DNA from 3 places in the Fictibacillus sp. 7GRE50 genome. Region 3 is predicted to be linked to each of the others. Evidence: riboswitches for the same ligand, from Rfam matches in the RefSeq annotation. Region 3 holds a riboswitch; each other region holds the start of a gene.
What was found. A riboswitch is a leader RNA that binds a small molecule or an ion and turns the genes downstream of it on or off. The one in region 3 is predicted to bind S-adenosylmethionine.
Positions count from the first base shown of each region.

Region 1: it holds a riboswitch for S-adenosylmethionine, as region 3 does, so the genes downstream of both, IHV12_RS02525 (methionine ABC transporter ATP-binding protein) here and IHV12_RS22665 (YezD family protein) in region 3, are expected to answer to the same signal.
Region 2: it holds a riboswitch for S-adenosylmethionine, as region 3 does, so the genes downstream of both, metK (methionine adenosyltransferase) here and IHV12_RS22665 (YezD family protein) in region 3, are expected to answer to the same signal.

Region 1 is NZ_JACZDW010000001.1:504,217-507,497, reverse strand. Features, by position in the region: gene IHV12_RS02535 (anti-sigma-I factor RsgI family protein) at 1-700, shown strand, start outside; gene IHV12_RS02530 (hypothetical protein) at 821-1,165, shown strand; SAM riboswitch class I at 1,245-1,375, shown strand; gene IHV12_RS02525 (methionine ABC transporter ATP-binding protein) at 1,688-2,713, shown strand; gene IHV12_RS02520 (methionine ABC transporter permease) at 2,706-3,281, shown strand, end outside.
Region 2 is NZ_JACZDW010000001.1:271,650-274,930, forward strand. Features, by position in the region: gene IHV12_RS01295 (glycosyltransferase family 4 protein) at 1-361, shown strand, start outside; gene metK (methionine adenosyltransferase) at 636-1,841, opposite strand; SAM riboswitch class I at 2,006-2,136, opposite strand; gene pckA (phosphoenolpyruvate carboxykinase (ATP)) at 2,398-3,281, shown strand, end outside.
Region 3 is NZ_JACZDW010000003.1:95,694-98,974, forward strand. Features, by position in the region: gene IHV12_RS11730 (homocysteine synthase) at 1-192, opposite strand, end outside; SAM riboswitch class I at 309-413, opposite strand; gene IHV12_RS11735 (sulfite exporter TauE/SafE family protein) at 456-1,355, opposite strand; SAM riboswitch class I at 1,569-1,673, shown strand; gene IHV12_RS22665 (YezD family protein) at 2,021-2,116, shown strand; gene IHV12_RS11745 (phosphoadenylyl-sulfate reductase) at 2,212-2,919, shown strand; gene sat (sulfate adenylyltransferase) at 2,946-3,281, shown strand, end outside.

The DNA of each region.
Region 1 (3,281 bases), on a different contig from region 3:
TGCATTGGATTCAATTGTTAAAAAAGCTGTCGTTCAATACCCTGTAGCGATTACTGTTTCTGAAACAAACGAAGAAGTTCGCGATAAGGCGAAACAATTAGGCGTATCTTCAGGTAAATATACAGCATTCCAAGAAGCAACGAAGAACGATAAGCATCTTAAAGAAGAAAAGATTAAAGAAGTGAAGTTTCAAGAGCTTAAAGTGAATACTACTTCTTCTAAAAATATTAAATCCGTACCACATCCTCGTAAAATAAAGGCTGCACCTCATGAGGTCAAGGTAAAGCCAGTAAATAATAAAGAAAAAAAATCGGATCACCAAAGCTCAGTTAAACCGACCGAGAAAAACCTTGTGAAGCCTCAAAAGAATACGAATGAAAAACGTAACAGCAAAGAGCGTGGCAAAAGGAATGATCAAAATAACAATAGAAATCATATTCAGCAAAAAGAGCAAAGAGTAGAACCTAAAAAGATTAAGGAACCTGTCAGAGCACAAAACCATGATAGGAATTACAATCAGAATAAAGAGCATAGAAAAGAAAACAGATATCAGGATAAGAATCATAACAAGCGACAAAAAGAAAATGACCGTAATAAACATGAACAGAGACAGCAATGGAATGGAGACAGGCATTCTAATGATGATCATAAGCGTTCCAAAGGTGAACATCGAAAGCAAGAAAAGAAACATAAACACTAATTATGAGATAACATGTCGTAATACCAATTACGATTCCTTGCTGCTGTCGAAGGGTTTATAAAGGTATATGAATATTCCTCTAGAATCGGTGAAGTAACAACCAATTCGGGGGGATTTTTTATGTTGGATATCCGTTACTTTGAAAGTCAAATAGCAAAAAGTCCGTATCTTTCTCTTTATAATATCCCGGTAAAGCCTAGCTTTAAATGTAAGGACGAAACGACGCTGAAAATTGAATACAGAGAAGGAGAGCGGAACAGAACAGTCACGTTTACTGGGAATCCGAAATATCTATGTATGTTGCTTGAGGGGAAAATGAAGCTGAGTACTTTATTGAGACAAGAGATGATTGAGTTTCAGGGAACACTCAGACAACGCTTAAAATGGGAAGCGATTTTTTACTTAAGCTCCCATTGGGAAGAGATATCCGCCGGTGTACTCGTTCGAACTGCTAAAAATATTTGACACGAATCGACATGGATGATAATATTCTTCACAGTGATTCAAATATGCATCGCTTTAATTTAATAAAGTAACACTTTTTTACTTATCACGAGAGGTGGAGGGACTGGCCCTATGAAACCCGGCAACCGCTAGATCATTGCATTCTTATGAATGATGAACTAGAAAGGTGCCAATTCCTGCAAGGCTCTAAGTAGTCTTGGGAGATGAGGAGAACGTGCATAGAATATAATATGCCTTTCTGCTCATATTGAAGCAGAGAGGCATTTTTTTGTTTAATGTTTTCGTTTTACATTGAAGCTCTTGGGAGTAGTTAATTTCCGTTACAGGATGCTCGCTTTCCACGGGGCGTGCGGTGAGCCTCTTAGCGCTATGCGCTGTTAAGAGTCTCACCTGTCCCGCTGATCCCGTAGGAGTCTCGCACCTTCCACTACAATCAACTTATCGATGAAGGGAACACTTAAGCAAACCAATGCAACGTTTTCTATATGAGCCAATATTTAGATAAGAAATGAGGTAAGAATCTTGATTAATTTACAGGCAGTCCGTAAAGTCTTTCAAACCAAAGATGGTGAAGTAAAGGCTGTTGATACGGTAGATTTAAACATAAAACAAGGAGAGATTTACGGAATCATCGGATACAGTGGTGCAGGTAAGAGTACACTAATCCGCATCCTAAACATGCTAGAGCGACCGACTAGCGGTACGGTTACGATTGGCGGCAAGAACATGTCTGAGCTGTCATCAAAAAAGTTAAGAGAAGCACGACAAGAAATTTCAATGATCTTTCAGCACTTTAACTTATTATGGTCTCGCACGGTAAGAGAAAACATTGCTTTTCCTCTTGAGATTGCGGGTTATCCAAAAGCTAAGATCAAACAGCGTGTTGATGAGCTGATCGACCTAGTTGGATTGGAAGGTCGTGGTGGTTCTTATCCGTCGCAACTAAGTGGAGGGCAGAAGCAACGTGTAGGTATCGCACGCGCGCTTGCGAATGAGCCGAAAGTTCTCTTATGTGACGAAGCAACTTCTGCACTCGACCCTAAAACAACTGACAGCATTCTTGATCTGCTTGTAGAGATCAATCAAAAATTAGATCTGACCATTGTTCTTATCACACATGAGATGCATGTAATCAGAAAGATCTGTCACCGTGTAGCCGTTATGGAACAGGGGAGAGTAGTGGAAGAAGGCGATGTCCTAAATGTCTTCAAAAACCCGACAGAACCAATCACGAAGGATTTTGTGAAACAAGTAACAGAACCTGAAGAAACAGTCGACACGATCAAACAGTTTATTTCTGAGTTTCCGGAAGGCCGAATTGTCCAACTTACTTTTATCGGTGGACGAGCAGGACAGCCATTAATTACGGAACTGATTCGTAAGTATGAGGTAGATGTAAATATTCTACAAGGAAAGATTACGCAAACTCAGAATGGACCTTATGGGACGTTGTTCATTCAGATTAAAGGTACAGAATCTGCACTAGCTCGTGCAATGGAATTTTTAAACAGTGTGCAGGTTGAAGTAGAGGTGATTCATAATGCTTAGTACATGGTTTCCGAATGTCCAATGGGATGTTCTATTAGAAGCGACAAATGAAACTTTATATATGTCAGCCATCTCTGTAGTGATTACATTTTTCCTAGGACTGGCTCTAGGATTGGCGTTATTTCTAACTTCTCCTGGAAACTTGTGGGGGAATAAGTTTTTAAACAGCGTAATTGCTATAATCGTTAACGTGTTTCGATCGATTCCGTTTATTATCTTAATCATCTTATTGATTCCTTTTACACGTTTAATCGTAGGAACGATGCTTGGAGCTGAAGCTGCACTCCCTGCATTAATCGTAGGTGCTGCGCCATTTTATGCACGTATGGTAGAGATCGCTTTGAGAGAGATTAATAAAGGGGTAATCGAAGCAGCGAAATCAATGGGTGCTACAAACGCTCAGATTATCTTTAAAGTTCTTATTCCCGAAAGTACGCCGGCTCTTGTTTCTGGTATCACTGTAACCGCGATTGCACTCGTAAGTTATACAGCGATGGCTGGAGTTGTTGGTGCTGGTGGTTTAGGAAACTTGGCTTATATGGAAGGTTACCAAAGAGACAACGCGGAT
Region 2 (3,281 bases), on a different contig from region 3:
TCTTGCGCGGGTTTATGCTTCAGCCGACCTTTTCGTCTTCCCTTCTTCTACAGAGACGTTCGGCAATGTTGTTTTAGAAGCAGCTGCCTCTGGGTTACCTGCTATCGTGTCTGATTCTGGCGGAGTAGCTGAAATTGTTCAAGACGGTGTAACGGGTAGAATCTGCAAAGCTAGAGAAGCTGACTCATTCATACAAAATATCGTTTCTATTATGGAAGATCCTATGCTCTTAGGCTCTATGAAACGAAAAGCAAGAAATTATGCGATGACTCAATCTTGGTCAGCTATTTTCGGGAACCTTTTAATGCAGTATGAAGAAGTTATTTATACGAAAAATAAAAATAAAACGATCATTGCGTAGCAGGTGAATAGTTAATAAGATATGAAAATACGAGGATAAAATAAACGTATCTTCCAAATGAACATTAGCGATTAAGATGTTCGTTTGGAAGATACACAATTTTTTTTACGAGGTAATTACAATTATATCCGCAGATAAAATACATATATCCGTAAAACTAGCGAATAATTCCGTACATAAAATTTTTTATCCGATTTTCGACATAACCTTCTAAACTAACCACTAAAAAAACCAGACTCCCAAAAGGAAGTCTGGTTTAACATGTTATTAAATATTAAATATTTGCTTGTTTCTTAAGCTCTGCAGCCTTATCTGTGTTCTCCCAAGGAAGGTTGATGTCAGTACGTCCAAAGTGGCCGTATGCAGCAGTTTGCTTGTAGATCGGACGGCGAAGATCAAGCATCTTAATGATTCCAGCCGGACGAAGGTCGAAGTTGTTGCGAACTAGTTCTACAAGAACTTCTTCAGAAACTTTACCTGTTTCAAACGTGTTTACAGCGATTGATACTGGTTGAGCAACACCAATTGCATAAGCAAGCTGAACTTCAACTTTGTCAGCAAGACCTGATGCTACGATGTTTTTAGCAACATAACGAGCAGCATAAGCAGCAGAACGGTCAACTTTAGTTGCGTCCTTACCAGAGAATGCACCACCACCGTGACGAGCATATCCACCGTATGTATCTACGATGATTTTACGGCCAGTAAGTCCAGCATCACCTTGTGGTCCGCCGATTACGAAACGGCCCGTTGGGTTGATGAAGTATTTTGTGTTCTCGTCGATTAGTTCAGCAGGAACAACCGGCGTGATTACTTTTTCTTTGATGTCTCTTTGAATTTCTTCAAGTGTGTTCTCAGGGTGGTGCTGAGTAGAAATTACGATTGTGTCAATACGAACAGGTTTGTCGTTCTCATCATATTCAACAGTTACTTGAGTTTTTCCATCTGGACGCAAGTAAGGAATCTCTTCAGACTTACGAACCTCTGTAAGACGACGAGATAATTTATGAGCTAGTGAGATTGGTAGAGGCATAAGCTCTTCTGTCTCGTTACAAGCATATCCGAACATTAGACCTTGGTCACCTGCACCGATCGCTTCGATCTCAGCATCTGTCATAGAACCTTCTCTTGCTTCAAGAGCTTGGTCAACACCCATCGCGATATCAGCAGATTGCTCATCGATAGAAGTTAGTACTGCACATGTTTCAGAATCGAAACCATATTTGGCACGGTCATAACCGATTTCTTTAATTGTCTCACGTACAACTTTTGGGATATCTACATAAGTAGAAGTTGTGATCTCACCTGCAACAAGTACAAGACCTGTAGTTACAGATGTTTCACATGCTACACGAGCATTTGCATCATTAGCTAAAATTTCATCTAGAATCGCATCTGAGATTTGGTCACAGATTTTATCTGGATGGCCTTCTGTAACGGATTCTGATGTAAATAAACGACGACTAACTTTTTTGGACAAGTTAATATCCTCCCTTTAACTGCTTTTGAGTATGATACGGTACTTTATTCTTATCTATTTTACACAGTTTATGTTCTTAACCTGAAAAAGGCATAAAAAAAGCCCTTCCCTGTCTCACATACATTCACGAGGGAAAAGGTTTATAAAACCAAAATGCCTTCAACCTCTTATTGTCCAAGGTTATTTTCACCTTGCAGGTTAGCACCTTTTCATTTCCAGTAGCGTTATTATTGCCACTTTCATGTCGGTTGCTGGGTTTCATAGGGCCTGTCCCTCCACCTACTCAGAATAAGAGTAGCCGTTCTCGAAATATGATAGCGTAATGCTTCACCTCTGTCAATAGAAAACCCTATGAATAGCAATAAGTTTGGAGTATTATATTCTATAGAATGAAAGCGTTTTAAATAAGATGGATAATTCACAACATTTTGTTCTTTTTTTCAGAAGTAAGAACTTTTTTGATGCACTTTCATAAAATAGTATACATTATTTAAATCAATGTGTTATACTAATTTTCGAATATATCACTCTAGGATAAAGGATGGTACTGTCTCATATGAATACATTGGAATTTACGACAACCTTAAACGATCTTGTGACCCGTGAAACAACTCACCAGAACTTACCTGTTCCGGTTTTAGTAGAAAAATCTCTTCAGCGCAACGAGGGCATCCTTACATCCACAGGAGCACTTCAAGCTACAACGGGGAAATACACAGGCCGTTCCCCTGAGGATAAATTTATCGTTGAAGATGCTTCCATTAAAGATTCAATCGATTGGGGAAAGGTAAATAAACCATTTTCACCAGAAAACTTTGATAAATTATACAAAAAAGTACTCCAATACTTAAGCAATAAAGAAGAACTATTCGTATTTAAAGGGTTTGCTGGTGCGGACCGCGAGTATCGCCTTCCTATCCAAGTAATTAACGAGTATGCATGGCATAACCTTTTTGCTCACCAAATGTTTGTGCGCCCGAACCACGATGAGCTAGGTTCTCATGAATCTCAATTCACAGTGATTTCAGCACCAGGATTTCAAGCTAATCCGGCTGAAGATGGAACTAACTCAGAAACATTTATTATCGTCTCTTTTGAAAAGAAAATTGTCCTTATCGGTGGTACTGAGTACGCAGGTGAAATCAAAAAATCTGTATTTTCTGTCATGAACTACATTCTTCCTGAAAAAGGCATTCTGTCTATGCACTGCTCTGCCAACGTTGGGAATGAAGGAGATGTAGCTTTATTCTTCGGACTATCTGGTACTGGTAAAACTACATTATCAGCAGATCCGAACCGTCGCTTAATCGGAGATGATGAGCATGGTTGGGCTAACACCGGTGTCTTTAATATCGAAGGTGGATGTTATGCTAAAACAATCGATCTTTCTAAAGAAAAAGAACCACAGATCTGGAATGCGATTCGTTTTGGAAGCGTTTT
Region 3 (3,281 bases):
CAAACGCGTATATATGTTTCCGAACTCTTTTAGGGCAAATAAGTTCGCTGCGTGCTCTGTTGAATTGAACTGATAGGAAGTGGTCTGGTAGATCGGAACAGCACGAGCTCCTGTAGTCGGATCAACTTTTTGACCTTCATGTAATGAAATCGTTTCAAACCCATACTGTCTTTTTGCATTTTGATCAGTCATTTTCAAATCTCTCCTCAACGTCATTTTTTTGTATCCAATCGCATTCAGTTTCAACTTATCCCAGAAAAAAAGACCTCTTCCAAAAGAAGAGGTCCCGATGATTTCACCCGATCGAAGTCTCATCTTTCAGAACATTAATTGTTCTGCTGAAATTAGCACCATGCGTTTCCGCTGGTTGCCGGGCATCATAGGGTCAGTCCCTCAGCCTCTCTGGATAAGAAGATTTGAATATTGAATTAAGATTTATAATACATAGGTCATTATCAATAGTCAACTGAATTTTTTAAAAATTTCGGATTTTTATTTTCCGGATTACTTTTAACTGCATAAATAACTCCAACCGCCCAAAAAGCAGCAAGAACAAAGTAGATTGGTAACAACATGTTATGTGAAACCCCTAGTGTATGAAGAAGGGTGCGGGTATTGGTGATAATAATCAATCCACCAACAAGTACTCCGAGTATGTGAGAGGGAATGAGTCGCACTAGCCATGCAGCAATAGGAGCCGCAATCACTCCTCCTAGCATCAATGCACCTACCCATAGCCATTCAACTTGTTCCCAGCCGAGTGCGATGAAGAATCCGACTGATGCAGATACTGCTACAGCAAATTCACTTGTATCTACAGAACCGATCACCTTCCTGGTTTTCATGTCTTGTTTTGCCATTAGGACTGGAGTGGTGACCGGGCCCCAGCCTCCTCCACCTGTAGCATCTAAGAAACCTGCTAATAATCCAAGTGGAATAAGTTGTTTCTTCGTAAATGGTGTACCATTCGCTGTTGCTTTCTTTTCTCCAAGTTTAAACAGAAAACGATATAAGATATAAATTCCAAGGATAATTAGAAAGATAGAGATATATGGCTTTACTAGATCTCCAGGAAGGTTGCTTAAAAAACAAGCACCTACAAATGCGCCGATTGAACCCGGCAGAATTAAGCGAGTAACGACTTGGCGATCAACGTTTCCAAACTTAATATGAGAAGCGCCGGATGCCGCAGTGGTAACGACTTCAGCAAGATGTACGGACGCAGATGCAGCTGCAGGAGCAATTCCAGCTACTAACAGCAAAGATGTAGATGTAACTCCATAAGCCATACCGAGTGATCCATCAATCAACTGTGCAAAAAGACCAATTAGAGCTAATACAATCAACTTTTTCATACTTTTCCTCCTCAAAATAAAAAGGCCCTTAACAAGTAGTGTTAAGAGCCTTCGGTTTACCGATCAGCGATACAGATTAAATTTTAGTTAATACTATATGATTCAAAAACATAAAAAGTCAACTGTTTGTTTAAATTTTTTGTAAAAATAGAAAAATGAAAAAATAGGTCTTGATATCATTTTCAGATATGTTATGATTTTATAAAATTTAAACTCTTATCCAGAGTGGTGAAGGGAACTGGCCCGATGAAACCCGGCAACCTGCGATTGTAAGGTGCTAACTCCAGCAGAATGTATTTACATTTTGGAAGATAAGGTAATATGTTTACCTCCACTATCTTTCCGAAATGGGAAGGTTTTTTTGTTTTTTGGCTTTTGTTGCTCTTGAAAGTGGTTGATATCCGTTCCAGGATGCTCGCTTTCCGGGGGTCGTGCGGTGAGCCACCTCGACACTTTGTGTCCTTAGGTGTCTCACCTGTCCCGCTGATCCCCCAGGAGTCTCGCACCTTGCACTCCAATCAACTTTTCAATGAAGCCAAAACATAAATCAACAAAAAACAACAACTTTTTGAAAGAGCCTTTGAAAAGATATGAATGTTAGAAAGGGAGGCAGTGGAGTGGCGAACGAAAATAGTGCAAACGATTTTCTTCCTCAGCTTCAACAAATGCTGAGCAGTATTAAATTTGGATCAATCACTTTAGTCGTTCAAGATGGAAAAGTGATTCAGCTTGAAAAGAACGAGAAGGTAAGAATTAAATAATTCGCTGACTAGAAAACTAGAGGCGGTTTTAACGAATGGGCAAAGCCCTAAAAACGTTAAAGCCGCTTTTTTTATGGCGAAAAGGAGGTAGCAGATTGCTAACGTACGAAACATGGGACGAAAAAACCCGTGATTTTGATAGTGAAAACCCCACAAAAGGCGCGCTGCATGCTTTGAAGTGGGCTTATGAAACGTATGAAGATGATCTGGTTTATGCGTGTAGCTTCGGAATTGAAGGAAGCGTCTTAGTGGATCTTGTTCATCAAATAAAGCGTGATGCTCAAATTGTTTTCCTTGATACCCATCTGCATTTTTTAGAAACGTATAAAGTGATTGAAGAAGCGAAGAAAAGATATCCATCTCTTCGCATCAAATTGAAAACACCGGCTTTATCTCTTGAAGAACAGGCGAGTAAGCACGGTGAAGAGCTTTGGAAATTAAATCCTAATCAATGCTGCATGATTCGAAAAGTGATTCCTTTAGAAGAAGAACTAAACGGAGTAACAGCCTGGCTTTCAGGTCTACGCCGTGAACAGTCACCTACCCGCCAGAACACGCAATTTGTTAATCGGGACGAACGATTTAAAAGCATCAAGATTTGTCCGCTCATTCATTGGACGTGGAAGGATATTTGGCGGTATGCACATAAACATGACTTGCCGTATAACAAACTACACGACAATGGGTATCCAAGTATAGGCTGCGAGCCATGTACACAGGCAGCTGTTAACGCAGTCGACCTTCGTGCCGGTCGATGGTCAGGTACAGGAAAACGAGAATGCGGGCTTCACGAGAATAAATAGAGAAATACTAGGAGGAGAGAGACATTATGAGTACGATTCAACCACATGGAGGGCAATTAATCACTCGGTTCAGGCCTGAAACACCACAATACAACCTTAAAAAAGAAATTATTCTTGATGCAACTGCACTCAGCGATCTTGAATTGATCGCGATTGGAGCTTATAGTCCGTTAACAGGATTTTTAAACCAAAAAGATTATCAATCCGTTGTCCACGATATAAGGCTCAGCGATGGAACGGTTTGGAGCTTGCCCATCACGTTACCGGTAGATTCTGATACAGCATCAACACTTATAAGAGGTGAAGAAGTTCGTTTAACATACGATGGTGTAACCTACGGGATTCTTAAGGTAGGTGATGTT